Regions from separate parts of the Pseudomonas sp. KK18 genome, predicted to be linked through region 3. Evidence: predicted binding sites of a transcription regulator. Region 3 holds the regulator's gene; each other region holds the start of a gene.
What was found. The regulator FliA, encoded in region 3, starts transcription of late flagellar genes. The targets are predictions, from matches to a motif close to CTAAAGTTTNNNNNNNNNNNGCCGNTAA.

Region 1 (6,237 bases), 2.0 Mb from region 3:
AACGCTTGCGCGCCTTCAGCTAGCCGGTTTTTCCCAACGGTATTGCGCCAGTTCCGGGTTCAACGGGGTACGGGCAAACACGTTGGCGAAGTTGCACAGGGTGGCCAGGCTCACACCCAGAATAACCTCAAGGGCATGACCGTCGGTGTAGCCTGCCTCACGGAACGCGGTGTAGCCGGCGTCGCTGACATCACCGCGGGTGGCGATCACTTCACGGGTGAACGCGGCCAGTGTCTCATAACGCTCGTTGGGCAGTTCGCCACGCTGGCGCAGGGCGTCGATCACGTCTTCCGGCAGCTTGGCTTTGTTGCGCGCTACGGCAGTGTGCCCGGCGACGCAGAAATCGCAACCGTGGTTCGTGGCGGCAATCAGTTGCACCACTTCGCGGTCGGCCAGGCTCAGGTCGGATTTGGCATTCAGGCCGGAGACAGTGATGTAGGTTTCCAGTGCCGCCGGGGCATTGGCCAGCACCGCCAACAGATTGGGGATGAACCCGGAACCCTTCAGGGCATTTTCCAGAAAGGGCTTGGCCGCCTCAGGAGCGGTTTCCAGGGTTAGCATCGGTACGCGGGACATGGAGTGGTCTCCTCATGGATTCGTGTACCAAGTCTGTTGGTTATAAAAAATCCGCTCAATAGTCTAAAGTAGCGATTACTTGCTCTAGAGTCTTTCCGTTAGATGAATTCGTCCAGTTCACTCGTCGATTGGTTATTAGATAGCCTTGAACTCAACACCAGCCTGTTTCACGTCGGGCGTTACTGCGGCGACTGGCACGCCAGCACCCATGGCCTGGCAAGCGCGAGTTTTCATCTGGTGGTGCAAGGGCAGTGCTGGATGCACATCGACGGCGACTCGACCCCTTACCCATTGAACAACGGCGATGCAGTCTTCCTGCTGCGGGACCTGGCGTACCGCTTGTCCAGCGATGGCACCGCCACCGGCGCCCAGGAATGCCCGCGCAAACCGATGCTGCCACTGGACAGCCAGGCCAGTGACGGCGTGGGCCTGGTGTGCGGGTTCTTTCACTTCCAGTCCGGGCTGTCGGCGATGATTGTCGACACCCTGCCCGCCTGGATCATCCTGCGGGCCGGTGATCCATCGCTGACCGCCGCGCGCAACCTGTTCGAACTGATCCTGCAGGAATGCGAGCGCACGCCGGCGCCCTCGCCCGCCCTGCTGGAGCGCCTGTGCCACCTGCTGTTCCTGTATGTGCTGCGCCAACAGGTGCTGGACAACACCGACCTCGGCGGCCTGGCGGCGCTGGCTCGGCAACCGGCATTTGCCAACCTGCTGGAGCAGTTGATCGCACGCCCGGCCGAGCCCTGGACCCTGGAAAGCATGGCGGCCTGCACCGGCCTGTCGCGCTCGGCGTTCTTCAAGCGCTTCAATGAACTGTGCGGGCAGTCGCCGGGGCAAGTGCTGCTGATGATGCGTGTGCGCCACGCCTGCCAACTGTTCAAGCAGGACCAGACCGTAGCGGACGTGTCCCTCGCCGTGGGTTATCAATCGGTGGCGGCGTTTACCCGGGCCTTCCATAAGGTCACCGGCTTCCAGCCCGGCGCCTACCGCAAGGCTCAAGGTTGACGCTGCAACCCATTGCCCGGCCGGGCACACAACTCCACCAGCCAATCGACAAACACCCGCACCCGTTGCGACAGCTGGCGATGCGGCGGGTACAGCGCCGTCAGCGGTAACCTGGGCGGCGGCTGATGCGCCAGCACCTCCACCAGCGTGCCCGCTTCCAACTGGCGAACGGCGTGGTAGTACGGCGTCTGTACCAGGCCGTAACCCGCCTCACAGGCCGCCAGGTAACCATCGGCACTGTTGACCGCCACTTGCTTGGGCAGGTCGACCAAGCGGATGTCGCTGTCGATCTGAAACTCCAGGCCATAGCGTTTGCCGCTGGTGCTGGAGAAATACTCCACCACTTGATGGCCGGCCAACTCATCCAGCGTCGATGGCACGCCGAACTGCTGCAAGTAGCCGGGACTGGCGCAGGTCACCTGATCCATCATCGCCAGCGGCCGGGCCACCAGCGACTCGTCCAGCGCCAGGCCGCCGCGCAACACGCAATCCACGCCTTCGCGGATCAGGTCCACCGGGCGGTCATTGAGCCCGATTTCCAGATCGATCTGCGGGTAACGCGTGGTGAACTCGGGCATTGCCGGAATTACCAGGAAGCGCCCGATCCCCGACGGCATATCAATGCGCAACGTGCCGCGCGGGTTGCGCCGGCTGGTGGAGAACACCGCCTCGGTTTCCTCAAGGTCCGCCAGCAGGCTCACGCAACGCTGGTAGTAGGCGGCACCGTCCAGGGTCGGGCTGACCTGGCGTGTGGTGCGCTGCAACAGTTGCACCCCCAGGTGCGCCTCCAGTTGCTTGATCAGGATGGTCACCGAGGCACGCGGCAGTTGCAGGCTGTCAGCCGCCTTGGCAAACCCGCCTAGTTCGACAATCCGCACGAACACTCGCATCGCATTAAAACGGTCCACGGGCCGGTTTCCTTCAGGGATTATTTAGAATTTCATAATAGTGATAGCGGTTTTAGCCGGTTTATCCCGCTTTTGTCGAGGGCAACAATGGAGGCCTTCCCACACAGGAGCTGGACCCATGCACACACGTCAACTCGGTAAAAATGGTCCCCAGGTGTCCGCCATCGGCCTCGGCTGCATGGGCATGACCGATTTCTACACCACCGGCACCGATACCACCGAAGCCATCGCCACTCTGCACCGCGCCCTGGAACTGGGGATCAACCTGCTGGACACCGCCGACATGTACGGCCCCCATACCAACGAAGAACTGATTGGCAAGGCCATCGCCGGCAAGCGCGACCAGGTGTTCCTCGCCAGCAAGTTCGGCATCGTGCGTGACCCGGCGAACCCGGCACTGCGTGGCGTCAACGGCCGCCCGGAATACATTCGCGAGGCCATCGACGGCACCTTGAAGCGCCTGGGCGTGGAAACCCTGGACCTGTATTACCAGCACCGCATCGACCCCGAAGTGGCGATTGAAGAAACCGTTGGCGCCATGGCCGAATTGGTCAAGCAAGGCAAGGTGCGTTACCTGGGCTTGAGTGAAGCGTCGGCGGCTACCCTGGAGCGCGCTCACAAGGTGCATCCCATCAGCGCCCTGCAAAGCGAATATTCGTTATGGAGCCGCGATCAGGAAGACAACGGTTGCCTCGCGGCCTGCCAACGCCTGGGAATCGCGTTTGTGCCCTACAGCCCACTGGGCCGCGGCTTCCTGACCGGCGCGCTGAAAAGCCCGGATGATTTTGCGGCGGATGATTACCGCCGCTTCAGCCCGCGTTTCCAGGGCGAGAACTTTGCGAAGAACCTGCTGCTGGTGAAACAGGTACAAGCCCTGGCCGCCGACAAGGGCGTGACCGCCGGGCAACTGGCGTTGGCCTGGGTGCTGGCGCAAGGGGATTACCTGATCCCGATCCCGGGGACCAAGCAACGCAAATACCTGGAAGAGAACGTCGCGGCACTGGAGGTCAAGCTCAGCCCGACCGAGCTGGCGGCGCTAGAGGCCATCTTCCCGGCCAACGCCACAGCCGGGCTGCGCTACCCGGAAGCGGTCATGCAGATGCTGGACAAATAATCCTGCCACGCCGGATCGGGGCTGGCTCGCCAGCTCCGCGCCTTGAATCCCTGCCCTGGGTTTTCTTGCACGATAGTGCCTCAAGCTCGCCCGTCCCAAGCCGATAGCCCTTCGAAGCTCTAACAAAGCCGCGTCGCACAATAAACGCTTCGTAAGGACGACCCCATGCCCTCATTGCGCTCTATCCAAGCCCGCTACACCCTGTTCCTGGTGCTGTTCGTCCTGTTGTTATTCGTCTTGACGGTGGTGGGCATCGGGCAGTTGGTGGCCCCCAAGCTGCGCCACACCGAAGAACAGGTGGCCCTCAATCGCATTGCCGAAGTGGCCGAGCAGATCCAGGGCGAACTGAACAAGGTTCAGGCCCAGCAACGCAGCATCACCCAAACCATCCCGCTGCTGGACAGCGACGCCATCGACAAGGTGCTACCAGGCCTGGTGGACCAGTACGGCGAATTGAAAGTGTTCGGCGGCGGCATCTGGCCCCTGCCCAACCAACGCACCCCGGGACGCAACAAGCACAGCACCTTCTGGCACCGCGATGCCTCGGGCAAGCTGGCGGTGAACACCTTCTGGAACAGCGACGCGGCCCCCAACTACTACGACCAGAGCTGGTACAAGGGCGGCCTCGCTTCGCCCCGCGGCCAGTGCGCCTGGGCGGCGGCCTACAAGGATGACGCCAGCCAGGAACCGCGTACCAACTGCGCGATGGCGATCCAGCGTGACGGCGCAGCCTATGGCGTCGCCACCATCGACGTGACCCTGGGCTTCTTCAACGACCTGGTGGCCAGCAAGGAAAAAGACCTCGGCGGGCAAATGCTGATCGTCGAAGGCGACGGCAAGATCATCAGCAACAGCACGCGCATCAGCGGCCCCGTGGTGTTGAAGAACATCAGCGAATTGGTCGGCACCTCGGCCTTTGCCGCCCAGGTCAGCGCCGGCCTGGCCCATCGTGATCAAACCCTGCAACGCAGCGAGTTCGACAACCAGGGCGTGGCCAGCACGTTCTTCATGCGCCCGATCGAAGGCACCCCGTGGTTCCTCGCCACTGCGCTGCCGACCTCGCTGATCACCGCCCAACGTGATGACGTGCTGGGCACGTTGGCGATGCTGCAAATCCCGATGATCCTGCTGTTGGTGCTGTTGGCGGTGTACGCCATCCGCCAACTCGTGCACCGGATGAGCGCGCTGAAGACCAATATCGACGCGCTGTCCAACGGTGATGCCGACCTGACCCGGCGCATCACCATCCGCGCCGAGGATGAACTGGGGGCGATTGGCCATTCGGTGAACCGCTTTATCGTCTACCTGCAAAACATGATCGGAGAAGTGACCCTGGCCACCGGCGCCATGTCGTCGAGCCTGGCGCAATTGCAGCAGACGTCGGCCCAGACCAACCAGATCCTGGTGCGCCATGCCTCGGAAACCGACCAGACCGTCACGGCCATCACCGAGATGAGTTCCACCGCCGACACCGTGGCCGAGAACGCCGCCGAAACGGCTGCGTTCACCCAGCGCGCCAATGAGCACGCCGACCGTTCGCGGGTGGTGGTCGGCGAAGCTTCCCGCAGCGTCAGCGCGTTGATCGGCGAGGTCTCCAGCGCCACCCACACCGTGGAAAACATGCGCCAGGATGCCGCCCGCATCACCGAAACCCTCGGCGTGATCGGCGCCATCGCCGGCCAGACCAACCTGCTGGCACTCAACGCGGCCATCGAAGCCGCCCGGGCCGGCGAACAAGGCCGGGGTTTTGCGGTGGTGGCCGACGAAGTCCGCGCCCTCGCCGCCCGCACCCAGGCCAGCACCTCGCAGATCAATGAGATGCTGGCGCGCCTGACCACGGGCGTGAGTTCCTCGGTGACGGCCATGGAAGCCACCCAGGCCAGCTGCCAGTCTGCGGCTGACGCCACGGCCCGGGTGAACACCGGATTGGACGAGATGGCCGGCTCCGTCAGCCATATCAACAACCTCAGCACCCAGATCGCCACCGCCGCCGAACAGCAAAGCGCGGTGACCGAGGAAATCAACCGCAGCATGGTGCACATCCGCCACATGGTCGAAGAGCTGGTGCAAAGCGGCCACGCCACGGAGCACAACACCCAGAGCCTGCTGGATGCCAATGGCCGGGTTATTGCATTGATGGGTCGCTTCAAGGTGCGTTGAAAAAATAGCCTGAAAGCTCCCGTGCAATGCGCGGGAGCCGGACTATTCTGACAGTTCGCTCCGCCACACAGGAGGTGTGTCATGCACGCAGTTGAGCACCCGATCCGTCTGGAGCGGATCAGTCAGGAACGCTATATACAAGCCTCTATCGACGATGTTTACGACTACGTTACCCAACCGGATCGCTGGCATGAATGGCATCCGACATCCCTGGGCGCCGACACCGGTATTGCCGGCTCATTGCCTGCCGGTCATCGTTTCACTGAAACCATCGACCTGCTGGGTGTGCGGGTTCCCATGAGCTATCGCGTGCAGATTGCGCAGCGACCGCGGGAGTTCAAGACCGCGTTCACCTCATTGGCGGTCGATGGCTGTATTCATTATCTGCTGCAAGTACAGGGCAACGGCACGCTGTTCAAGCGCATCCTGACCTATGAAACCGAACTGCAACTGACCACCCTGCATGAGCGC
Region 2 (6,237 bases), 1.6 Mb from region 3:
TTCACCGCGGCGATTGCCTGCATGACCATCGAAACCCTGGGCCTGACGCTGCTGTGGCTGGCACCGTCCACCGGCGTGGCCTTGATCGGCGCCGGGCTGACCGGCTTTGGTTTGTCGCTGGTGTACCCGGCGCTGGGCGTGGAGGCGATCAAGCAGGTGCCCAACAGCAGCCGGGGCGCCGGGTTGAGTGCATATGCGGTGTTTTTTGACCTGGCGCTGGCCATTGCCGGGCCGGTGATGGGTGCGGTGGCGCTGAACCTGGGCTACTCGTGGATCTTCTTCTGCGCCGCCCTGCTCTCGGTCACCGGCCTGGGCCTGACGTTGCTGCTCAAGCGCCGCGCTTACTGATCAGCCGTCTGCAAGCCCGCCCGGGTGGATTGCCCGAGGGTGTGATTAAAGAACCGCCCGGCCTCGGAAATCAGGTCGCGGTGTATGCTTTCACGGTCAACCCCGTCAGCATCGGTGCACATGGCGGGCATCGCGGCCAGTTGGCTCTCGTCGCAAGGCGCCATGAACACAAAGTGCCCTGCCCCGGCCAGCAGCTTGAAGTCCGGCGGCTCCGGCAGTTTGCGCGCCAGGGCCTCGGCGTTCTTGTCCACGGCCACCAGCTTGTCGCCGTCGCCGCTGTAGAGCAGCACCGGTACATGCACGTCCGCCAGGGTGTGGCGGCCAAACATCAGGCTCAACGGCGCCATCAACATCAAGGCATGGATACGCGGGTCGGCCTGCGGTTGCAGGTCGTCGCGGTCGACGATCAACTCGCCCTTGGTGGTGCAGGCGTCGCGATCTTCCGGGCGTTGCTGGCAGTAGCGGCGCAGGCGGTCGAGGTCCGGCTTGGCGCCGGCGAGGATCAGCGCGGTTTCGCCACCGGCCGAATAACCGATGACGCCTACCTGGTCGACGTTGACGAATGGCGACAGCATCGGGTCGCCGAGGGTGGCGGTGATCGCTTCGGAAATCTGGATCGGGCGCCCGTACAGGTTGCTCAAGGTGCCCAGCCGGCTGTGATCCTTGTAGTTGTCGCCAGGGTGCAGCACCGCCACCACCACAAACCCCTTGCGCGCCAGGGAGGTGGCGAGGTCGTGCAGGGCCAGGGGCGTGCCGGTATTGCCGTGGGACAGCATCAGCATTGGAAAGCGGCCGATGGCGATTTTCGAGTCTTCAGTGGCGGCGATGTGATAAGCGCCCACCTGGGTGGTGTGTTCCAGGCCGGTGGACGGGTAGAACGCGACGGCTTTCATCGGCTGCAGATCCAGCGGGTCGAGAAAAGTCATGCGGTGGAAGCCCACACTCCAATGGGGGTGCGGCGCGGGCGCGGCTTGCACTGAAATCAGGCCGCCGAGCAGGGAGAGAACCAAGACTGCACAAAGACGCATCATGGGGATGTCCACCTTTGTTGCGTAAGCCCGCGTAGCTGTTGAAGTATCCATGGTTCAGGCGCTCGGACTGGCAGGGTTTACCCATGCGTGCATAACCTGGGCCAAAGTAGTGACAGCGGGTAAACGAAAAAACTCCGTACTCCGATCGCTTTTCAGGCGAGCAGAATACAGAGTTTAGGCGCCTCGAATCAGATTGATATCGAGGAACAGCAAAATTTACACAAGTCTTACGCTGCGGCAAACAATTGTTCGTTGATCACTGCGTTGGCGTCGCTGATCGCCTTGCTGCGCACTTCATCGCCATAGCCCAGGCCGTGAGCGCGGACGATTTCGATGTCGGTGATGCCGAGGAAGCCCAGCAGTACTTTCAGGTAGTCTTCGTGAGCCACACCGGTAGGCTGGCCAACGTGCAGGCCGCCGGAGGTCGACACGATGATGACTTTTTTGCCACCGGCCAGGCCTTCAGGACCGTTTTCGGTGTAGCGGAATGTCTGGCCGGCGACGGCGATACGGTCGATCCAGGCCTTGAGTTGGGTCGGGATGGTGAAGTTGTACATCGGCGCAGCCAGGACGATGGCGTCGGCCGCGAGGAATTCGGCGAGGGTGTTGGCGCTCAGCTCGGCTTCATGTTTCTGTACGGCATCACGCAGCTCGGCAGCGGTGCCCAGTGCACCCAGGGTCACGCCGGAAAAGTGGTTGATGCCTTCGCTGGCCAGGTCACGGTAGGTCACTTCAACGCCTGGCTCGGCCGCCTGCCAAGTCTTGACGACACCTGCGCTCAACTGACGGGAAACCGAGTTGTCGCCGAGGATGCTGGAATCGATATGCAACAGTTTCATGGTTAATCTCCAAGTAAGCATCGCCAAGGGCGACGGAATGGAAATAAGCCTACAGATGAAACCAATCAGCGATTAGTCAGGCAATATGCGATTATTCGTCCCACTGACAGGACAATAGGCCGACCATGCAAGATCTGAATGACCTCTACTACTTCGCCAAGGTGGTGGAAGCCGGCGGTTTCGCCGCTGCCGGGCGACTGCTGGGGATTCCCAAGTCGCGGCTGTCGCGGCGCATTGCCGAGCTGGAAGAACGCCTCGGCGCCCGCTTGCTGCAACGTACCACCCGCCAACTGACCCTCACCGCCGTGGGTGAACGCTACCTGCGCCACTGCCAGGCAATGCTGCTGGAGGCGGAAATGGCCGATGAGGCAGTGGCCAGCATGTCCAGCGAACCCCGTGGCCGGCTGCGGGTCAGCAGCCCCGTGGGCCTGGCTCACCAATTCCTGCAGACCGTGGTGGCGGAGTTTCTCACCGCCAACCCGCTGGTGCAGTTGGAGATGAACCTGGTCAACCGTCGCGTCGACCTGGTGGCCGAAGGCATTGATGTGGCCTTGCGCGTGCGCGAGCTTGGGGATGAAGACCCGCTGCTGGTGACCAAGCGCCTGCGCCAGGCCCAGACCGCGATTGTCGCCAGCCCCGACTTTGTGCGTGAGCGGCAGATCGACACCCTGGAAGACCTCAAGCAACTGCCGGTGCTGGGCGCCCTGGAAGCAGACCGCATGGTGCACTTTCGCATGCTCAGCCCGGAGGGCAGCAGCCACGACCTGGTGATGGAAGCGCGGCTGGGGATCGATGATTTCCTGGTACGCAAGGCCTGCGCCCTCGCCGGCCTGGGGTTTACCGTGCTGCCGATGATGTATTGCGAGGAGGAATTGGCCAACGGCCAATTGGTGCAGCTCTTGCCGCAATGGTCATTGCCGGGTGGCTGGTTGCAGGCGGTGTACCCACATCGGCGCGGTGTGTTGCCGGCCGTGCGGGCCTGGATCGACCACCTGGATAACGCCTTCAAAGGTTGCGGAGACCGTTTGCTATGAGAATGACCGAAGAACAAGTCGCCACGTTTTGCCTGGGCTTGCCCGGCGCGCGGGAAGATTACAAATGGGGCGGCGTGCGGGTGTTTTCGATTGCCGGCAACAAGATGTTTGCCTTGCAGAACCTGCGGGGCGACTCGCTGGCGTTCAAGGTCGACAAGGAGCTGTTCCTGGGCCATGTGGATCGCCCCGGCATCCACCCGGCGCCGTACCTGGCGCGGGCGCAGTGGATCATCATGGAAACGCCCTACCCGCTGGGCGCCGAGGAACTGCGTGGCCTGTTGCAGCGTTCCCACCAGTTGGTGGTGAGCAAGCTGCCCAAGCGCACGCAGGTCGGCTTGTTGCTAGAAGATCGAGAGTAGCGTGCCACCCAGGAACAGTTGATCAATCCAGAACACCTGGTGCAGCAACACGATCAGCCAGAACACCACCTGATAAGACACCTTGCGCGTCTTGTGGCGAAACACCTGCTGGGCAATCAACGCCCCCGGCCAACCGCCTGCCAGCTCCACCGCGTGCAGGACGTTTTCCGGGGTGCGCCAGCTGTCTTCGCGAGCCTTGCGCTTGTCGCTCCAGTACAGCAGGAACGCCACCACGCTGACCACGCCATAGGCCACCAGCGGGATCAGCGAAACCCCGCGGTACCCCAGCAGCGCCGCACCAAACAGCGGCGCGGCGCACAACAGTGCAAACACCAACGCCTTGAAGCGTGGATGCTGGATGATCATGGCTTGACGGCCGACCAGTCGATCCAGCCGAACTGCCAGGTGGCCAGGATCACCAGGCCGAAGGCGATCCGGTACCAGGCGAACGCCGCGTAGCTGTGGCTGGCGATGAACTTGAGCAGCGCCTTGACCGCGATCATCGCGAAGATGAACGAGGTGACAAAGCCGATGGCAAACACCGGCAGGTCATCCGGCTGGAACAGGTGACGGTACTTGTAGCCCGAATACACCGCTGCGCCGACCATGGTCGGCATCGCCAGGAAGAACGAGAACTCGGTGGCGGTCTTGCGTGACAGGCCGAACAACAGGCCGCCAATGATGGTAGCGCCCGAGCGCGAGGTGCCCGGGATCATGGCCAGGCACTGGGCGAAGCCGACTTTGATCGCGTCCTTCCAGGTGATGTCGTCGACGGTTTCGGCGTGCACTTCATGCTGGCGGCGCTCGGCCCACAACATGATGACGCCGCCCACCACCAACGCCGCCGCAACGGTGATCGGGTTGAACAGGTAGTGTTTGATCAGGTCGGCGAAAATCACCCCCAGCACCACCGCCGGCAATACGGCAATGATCAGGTTGACGGTGAAACGCTGGGCATTGCGCTGGGTCGGCAAGCCAATGACCACGTCGAGGATCTTGCGTCGAAACTCCCACACCACCGCCAGGATCGCGCCCAGCTGGATGATGATATTGAACGCTTCAAAGCGTTCGCCACCGAAGTTGATCAAGTCGGCCACGATAATCTGGTGCCCGGTACTGGAGATCGGCAAAAACTCCGTCAGCCCCTCTACAACGCCGAGTATCAGTGCCTGTACGGCGGTCCAAAGATCCATCGATTCCCCCAAAGGTCATGCCCACGGCATGCCTCGTTGATATTTTTTAGACGTTCACTAACGAAGAGTGCGCTGCAAGCACAGCGCAAATAATCAAGGCCGAACTGCGAAAATTCCGTGAAAAATCAGGCAGGACTCAGGTTTTTTGATTCTGGGCCGAAAGCCTATCAGACAAGCCGGAAATGTCGATGCAGCACCCAAAATTATAAGAACACGGAGTGACAGGACCATGAACAGTTTGCGCAATATGTCTATCAGCCGGCGCCTCTGGCTGATCCTGATCGTCGCCGTGCTGATGCTGCTAACCCTCGGCCTGCTTATGCTCAAGCAGATTCATGGCGACCTGTACCAGGCCAAGAGTGAGCAGACCCAGCGCGTGGTGCAAACCGCCAGCGGGATCCTGACTTATTATCACAGCCTCGAAACCAGTGGCGTCCTGACCCGTGAAGCGGCGCAGAAGCAAGCCTTGAGCGCGGTACGTGGCTTGCGCTACGGAAAGGACGACTACTTCTGGATCAACGATCTCACGCCCGTGATGATCATGCACGCGGCCAACCCCAAGCTCGACGGCCAGAACCTTTCGGCCATCCGCGATCCGGACGGCTTTGCGGTGTTCAACGAGTTCGTGATCCTGGCCAAGGCCAAGGGCGCGGGGATGGTGAACTACCGCTGGCCCAAGCCCGGCGCCGATGCACCGGTGGCCAAGACCTCCTATATACAGCTGTTCGAACCCTGGGGCTGGATCATCGGCTCTGGAGTGTATGTCGATGACGTGCAAGGCGAGTTCCGCGGCCAGGTGTGGAAAGCCTCGGTGGTTGGCCTGGTGATCGCGCTGATCATGGCCCTGCTGGTGGTGCTGATCGCCCGCAGCATCGTGCGCCCGTTGCAGCAGGCAGTGAATGCGATGGCCAATATCGCCAGTGGCGAAAGCGACCTGACCCGCACCCTCGACACCCATGGCCAGGATGAAGTCACTCAATTGTCGCGGCACTTCAACAGCTTTACCGCCAAGCTGCGGCAGGTGGTAGGCCAGTTGCAGACCTGCGCCAACGCCTTGGGCCAGTCGTCCACCGAGCTGGGCAGCAACGCCAGCGATGCCCATGACCGCAGCCAACAGCAATCGCAGCAGATGGAACTGGTGGCGACGGCGATCAATGAAGTCACCTATGGCGTACAGGACGTGGCCAAAAATGCCGAGCATGCCGCCAGCGAAATGCGCGATGCCCAGGTGCAGGCCGAACAGGGCCAGCTCAATATCGATGGCAGCCTGCAACGGATCGACCAGCTCTCCGGCACCATCAGCCAGGCCGTGGAGGTGATCCGGACGCTGTCGACTGAAAGCACGCAGATTGGCGGCGTGCTGGAAGTGATCCGCTCGATTGCCGACCAGACCAACTTGCTGGCCCTCAACGCCGCCATCGAAGCGGCCCGCG
Region 3 (6,237 bases):
AAGGCGCTGGCGGTGGCGGCAGGCATCATGGCGATCATGGGCATCGTGCCGGGCATGCCCCATGTCTCGTTCCTGAGCATGGCCGCCATGGCCGCCGGCGGTGCCTACCTGTTCTGGAAAAAACAAAACAACATCAAGGTGATTGCCCAGCAGGAAGTGGCGCGCCAGCAGGAACTGCTGCCATCGCCGGCCCGCGCCCTGGAAACCAAGGAGCTGGGCTGGGACGACGTGACCCCGATCGACATGATCGGCCTGGAAGTCGGCTACCGCCTGATTCCCCTGGTGGATCGCAACCAGGGCGGGCAATTGCTGGCGCGGATCAAGGGTGTGCGCAAGAAGTTGTCCCAGGACCTGGGCTTCCTGATGCCCACCGTGCACATTCGCGACAACCTCGACCTGGCCCCGAGCGCCTACCGCCTGACCCTGATGGGGGTGATTCTGGCCGAGGCCGAGATCTACCCGGACCGCGAACTGGCGATCAACCCGGGCCAGGTGTTTGGCAGCCTCAACGGGATTACCGCCAAAGATCCGGCTTTTGGCCTGGAAGCGGTATGGATCGAAATCAGCCAGCGCAGCCAGGCGCAGTCGCTGGGCTACACCGTGGTCGACGCCAGCACTGTGGTCGCCACCCACCTCAACCAGATTCTGTACAAGCACTCCCACGAGCTGATTGGCCACGAAGAAGTCCAGCAACTCTTGCAATTGCTGGCCAAGGCCTCGCCAAAACTCGCCGAAGAGCTGGTACCGGGTGTGCTGTCCACCTCGCAACTGCTCAAGGTGCTGCAAGCGCTGTTGGCCGAGCAGGTGCCGGTGCGGGACATTCGCAGCATTGCCGAAGCTATCGCCAACAATGCCGCCAAGAGTCAAGATACTGCCGCCCTGGTGGCCGCAGTGCGCGTCGGATTGTCGCGTGCAATCGTCCAAAGCATTGTAGGGCTTGACTCCGAGCTGCCTGTTATCACCTTGGAACCAAGGTTGGAACAAATATTGCTCAATAGTATTCAGAAGGCTGGGCAGGGCGCTGATGAGGGCGTGTTGCTGGAGCCAAGCATGGCAGAGAAGCTGCAGCGTTCGTTGATCGAGGCCGCGCAGCGCCAGGAAATGGAAGGCCATCCGGTGATCCTGCTGGTGGCTGGCCCCGTCCGGGCGATGTTGTCGCGGTTTGGACGCCTGGCTATACCGAATTTGCACGTATTGGCTTACCAGGAAATTCCTGACAATAAGCAAGTGACTATCGTCGCGACAGTAGGGCCCAACGGCTGAGGTAGTGGGATATGCAAGTGAAGCGTTTTTTCGCCGCCGATATGCGTCAGGCCATGAAACTGGTACGTGATGAGTTGGGCGCCGACGCTGCGATTATCGGTAACCGTCGTATTGCCGGCGGTGTGGAGCTGACGGCTGCCCTGGATTACAAACCCTCGGCCCTGGCGCCGCGCGTGCCGAACATGGAACTGGAAGACGAGCTGCGCAAGACCGCTTCGCGCATTGTCTCGGCCCAGGCTGAACTGAGCATGCGTGGCGACAGCGACGCCTCCACCAATCGCCAGCTGTTTGCCGGGCTGCCGTTGACCGCGTCCGAGCCGCTGGTAGAGCCGACTTTTGTTGAACCACCGCGTCCTGCTGCGCCAGCCCCGGCGCCGGCGGTAGACCAGCGGGTGTTCGACTCGATGCGTTTCGAACTCAACGGCCTGCGTGAACTGCTGGAAGTGCAGCTGGGTTCGCTGGCCTGGAACCAGTTGCAGGGCAGCCAGCCACAACAGGCCAACCTGTGGCGTCGCCTGCAACGCATTGGCCTGTCCGGCCCGTTGTCCCGCGACCTGCTGCAACTGACCACGCAAATTGAAGAACCTCGCCAGGCCTGGCGCATGCTCCTGGCCCACCTGGCGCGGATGATCGTCACCCCGGAAATCGAACCCCTGGAAGAAGGCGGTGTGATTGCCATGGTCGGCCCGGCCGGCATGGGCAAGACCACCACCCTGGCCAAGCTGGCCGCACGTTACGTGCTCAAGTACGGCGCCCAGAACATCGCGCTGGTGAGCATGGACAGCTACCGCATCGGCGCCCAGGAACAACTCAAGACCCTGGGCCGCATCCTCAATGTGCCGGTGACCCACGTCGACCCGGGCCAGTCCCTGGCCAACGCCCTCGACCCATTGCTGCGCAAGCGCGTGGTGCTGATCGACACCGCCGGCCTGCAAGCCAGCGACCCGGCCCTGCGCATGCAGCTGGAAAGCCTGGCCGGGCGCGGGATCAAATCCAGAAACTATTTGGTGCTTGCCACTACCAGCCAGAAGCAGGTATTGACCGCCGCCTACCACAGCTACAAGCGCTGCGGGCTGGCGGGTTGCATCCTGACTAAACTGGATGAGACGGCAAGCCTGGGCGAAGTATTGAGCCTGGCAATCAGTCATGAATTACCGGTCGCCTACCTGACCGACGGGCCGCGGATCCCGGATGATCTGCATCTGCCGCGCCGTCATCAGTTGGTCAGCCGGGCTGTCAGCGTGCAAATGCAGGAAGAACCCAGTGAGGAAGCTATGGCTGACATGTTTGCTGACCTCTACCACAGCCCGAACAAGCGAGTTGGCTGAGGCATCATGGCTTTCTATTTAAAAATGACAGTGAAAAGTATCTACATCGATGGCCTGCCAGCAGTTCGCGCGGCCAACTTATGTAGCCTGCGTCTAAGCAAGACAAGGTAAAGAAATAAAATGGGCAGCATGCATCCCGTACAGGTGATCGCGGTGACCGGCGGCAAAGGTGGCGTCGGAAAAACTAACGTGTCAGTGAATTTGTCCCTGGCCCTGGCAGAGCTTGGCCGTCGCGTCATGCTGCTGGATGCTGACCTGGGGCTGGCGAACGTCGACGTTCTGCTGGGACTGACGCCCAAACATACCCTGGCCGATGTCATCGAAGGCCGCTGTGAGCTGCGCGACGTACTGTTGCAAGGCCCCGGCGGGATTCGCATCGTGCCGGCCGCTTCCGGCACCCAGAGCATGGTGCACCTGAGCCCGGCGCAACATGCCGGCCTGATTCAGGCGTTCAGCGACATCGGCGACAACCTCGACGTGCTGGTGATCGACACCGCCGCCGGGATAGGCGAATCCGTGGTCAGCTTCGTGCGCGCAGCCCAGGAAGTGTTGCTGGTGGTGTGCGACGAACCCACCTCGATCACCGACGCCTACGCCCTGATCAAACTGCTCAACCGCGACTACGGCATGAACCGCTTCCGCGTGCTGGCCAACATGGCCCAAAGCCCGCAGGAAGGGCGGAATCTGTTCGCCAAGTTGACCAAGGTCACGGATCGCTTCCTCGATGTCGCCTTACAATACGTTGGCGCAGTTCCTTACGACGAGTGTGTGCGCAAGGCCGTGCAAAAGCAGCGTGCGGTCTATGAAGCGTTCCCTCGTTCGAAGTGCGCATTGGCGTTCAAGGCTATTGCCCAGAAGGTCGATACCTGGCCGTTGCCCGCCAATCCCCGGGGGCATCTGGAGTTTTTCGTCGAGCGATTGGTGCATCAGACGAGCGCAGGACCGGTGCTATGACAGCCAGCGGCTACAACCTTTACAAGAAGTCGGCACGTGACAGTCAAGTCGAATTGATCGAGCGCTATGCGCCCCTGGTCAAGCGCATTGCCTATCACCTGCTGGCGCGCTTGCCTGCCAGCGTGCAGGTCGAAGACTTGATCCAGGCCGGGATGATCGGCCTGCTTGAAGTGTCGACCAAGTACGACGCGAGCAAGGGCGCGAGTTTCGAGACATACGCGGGTATCCGTATCCGTGGGGCCATGCTCGATGAAGTGCGTAAAGGTGATTGGGCGCCGCGATCAGTGCACCGCAATACGCGGATGGTGAGTGACGCAATTCGCTCAATTGAAGCAAAAACCGGTCGCGACGCTAAAGATCATGAAGTTGCGGCCGAACTCCAATTGAGTCTCGACGATTACTACGGGATTTTGAACGATACCTTGGGCAGCCGGCTGTTCAGTTTCGACGACCTTTTACAGGATGGCGAACATGAAGGGCTGCACGAGGACGGCGCGAGTGCCCATCTCGAACCGTCACGGGACCTGGAAGATGAACGCTTCCAGAGCGCGCTGGCGGACGCGATAGCCAATTTGCCGGAGCGTGAGCGACTGGTGTTGGCGCTGTACTACGACGAAGAGCTGAACCTCAAGGAAATCGGTGAGGTCCTGGGGGTCAGCGAATCGCGGGTCAGCCAGTTACACAGCCAGTGCGCGGCCCGCTTGCGGGGGCGTTTGGGAGAGTGGCGAGCGCGCTGACAGGCAGTGTGGGGACACTGCGAACGATACCGTCCAGGCCCTGCGCCCGGACGGGCTTGGCCCGTGGTGCGCCCCCGGTAGTCCTTTTTGTGTAACGCCTGTTGATTGATATGGCGCGCCCAGGTGCTGGGCGCGTTTAAGACTGCTTGGAGGTCGAATTGGACAAGAACATGAAAATCCTCATCGTTGATGACTTCTCAACGATGCGGCGGATCATAAAAAACCTGTTGCGTGACCTTGGGTTCACTAACACGGTCGAGGCGGATGACGGTATTACGGCGATTCCGATCCTCAACAGCGGGAGCATCGACTTTCTGGTAACGGACTGGAACATGCCGGGCATGACCGGTATCGATCTGCTGCGCCACGTGCGCGCTGATGAAAAACTGCGCAGCCTGCCTGTGCTGATGGTGACCGCTGAAGCCAAGCGTGAACAGATCATCGAAGCCGCCCAGGCCGGGGTCAACGGCTACGTGGTCAAGCCATTCACTGCACTGGCCTTGAAAGAGAAGATCGAAAAGATCTTCGAACGCATCGGTCATTGATGCTGCCACGGGGGAGCTATGGAGCATAAAGAATCATCGCAGGCCGACTTTGAGTCGACCCTGAAAAAACATGCTCATCAACTCGTCGAAAGCCTTGAAAGAGGCCAGTTCGGCGACGCGGTGCAGTTAATCCATGAGCTCAACCAGACCCGTGACCGCGGCCTGTACCAGGAAGTGGGCAAGCTCACCCGTGAGTTGCACAGTGCGATAGTCAATTTTCAGATTGACCCGCACATGCCCCAGGCTGAGGAAATCTCGCAGATCACGGATGCCACCGAACGCCTGTCCTACGTGGTCAGGCTGACTGAGGCGGCGGCCAACCGCACCATGGACCTGGTGGAAAACGCCACGCCTCTGGTCAACGGTATGGCCAGTGAAGCCAAGGCCCTGAGCACTGACTGGGGCCGGTTCATGCGTCGGGAAGTGGGCGCTGAGGAGTTTCGTGAGCTGGCGCGTCGGGTCGAGGGCTTTTTGTCCCGCAGCGAGCAGGAAAACCGCACGGTTTCCAGCAACCTCAATGACATTCTGCTGGCCCAGGATTACCAGGACCTCACCGGTCAGGTGATCAAGCGTGTGACCCAACTGGTCACCGAAGTGGAAAGCAACCTGCTCAAACTGGTGTTGATGGCGGGCCAGGTCGACCGGTTTGCCGGCATCGAACATGACCGCGCAGCGATCCTTTCTGAAAAAGATCCACAAAAACACCTCGCCAAGGGTGAAGGTCCGCAGATTCATGCCGATAAACGTGAAGACGTTGTATCCGGGCAAGACGACGTAGACGATTTGCTGTCCAGTTTAGGCTTCTAAGGAGCACACCCATGAGCTTCGGCGCCGATGAAGAAATCCTTCAGGATTTCCTTGTAGAGGCCGGCGAAATTTTAGAGCAACTGTCCGAACAACTGGTCGAGCTGGAAAGCCGACCGGATGATGCGAACCTGCTCAATGCAATTTTTCGCGGTTTTCATACTGTAAAAGGGGGCGCCGGCTTCCTCCAGCTCCACGAGCTGGTGGAGTGCTGTCACATCGCCGAGAACGTGTTCGACATCCTGCGCAAGGGTGAGCGGCACGTCGACTCGGAACTGATGGACGTGATCCTGGAAGCACTGGACGCGGTCAACGGCATGTTCAGTGAAGTGCGCGAGCGCGCACCGATCACTGCCGCCACGCCGGAACTGCTGGCCGCTCTGGCGCGCCTGGCGGAACCTGCGGCCAACGCTCCCGTGGTGGAAGCGGTGGCTGAGCCGGTTGCCGAGCCTGCGGGCGACGTGACCGACAGCGAATTTGAACAACTGCTGGACTCGCTGAACGCCGTCAAGGCCGAAGCCGAAGCGCCGGCAGCCAGTGCGCCGGCCATGGTGCCGACCACCGAAGACATTACTGACGCCGAGTTCGAGTCGTTGCTCGACCAGT

Region 1: a site for FliA is predicted at 3,686-3,713, ahead of V6607_RS15120 (methyl-accepting chemotaxis protein). Genes of this name have one in related genera too.
Region 2: a site for FliA is predicted at 4,940-4,967, ahead of V6607_RS17280 (methyl-accepting chemotaxis protein). Genes of this name have one in related genera too.

What each region holds. Positions count from the first base shown of each region.
Region 1 is NZ_CP146605.1:3,315,389-3,321,625, reverse strand. It holds gene V6607_RS15140 (carboxymuconolactone decarboxylase family protein) at 16-576, opposite strand; gene V6607_RS15135 (AraC family transcriptional regulator) at 679-1,584, shown strand; gene V6607_RS15130 (LysR family transcriptional regulator) at 1,575-2,492, opposite strand; gene V6607_RS15125 (aldo/keto reductase) at 2,611-3,606, shown strand; gene V6607_RS15120 (methyl-accepting chemotaxis protein) at 3,772-5,766, shown strand; gene V6607_RS15115 (SRPBCC family protein) at 5,848-6,237, shown strand, end outside.
Region 2 is NZ_CP146605.1:3,807,761-3,813,997, forward strand. It holds gene V6607_RS17245 (MFS transporter) at 1-348, shown strand, start outside; gene V6607_RS17250 (dienelactone hydrolase) at 342-1,379, opposite strand; gene V6607_RS17255 (FMN-dependent NADH-azoreductase) at 1,607-2,218, opposite strand; gene V6607_RS17260 (LysR substrate-binding domain-containing protein) at 2,344-3,252, shown strand; gene V6607_RS17265 (MmcQ/YjbR family DNA-binding protein) at 3,249-3,611, shown strand; gene V6607_RS17270 (DUF1294 domain-containing protein) at 3,594-3,977, opposite strand; gene V6607_RS17275 (undecaprenyl-diphosphate phosphatase) at 3,974-4,804, opposite strand; gene V6607_RS17280 (methyl-accepting chemotaxis protein) at 5,034-6,237, shown strand, end outside.
Region 3 is NZ_CP146605.1:5,364,927-5,371,163, reverse strand. It holds gene flhA (flagellar biosynthesis protein FlhA) at 1-1,263, shown strand, start outside; gene flhF (flagellar biosynthesis protein FlhF) at 1,275-2,591, shown strand; gene fleN (flagellar synthesis regulator FleN) at 2,712-3,545, shown strand; gene fliA (RNA polymerase sigma factor FliA) at 3,542-4,282, shown strand; gene V6607_RS24045 (chemotaxis response regulator CheY) at 4,453-4,827, shown strand; gene V6607_RS24040 (protein phosphatase CheZ) at 4,846-5,634, shown strand; gene V6607_RS24035 (chemotaxis protein CheA) at 5,646-6,237, shown strand, end outside.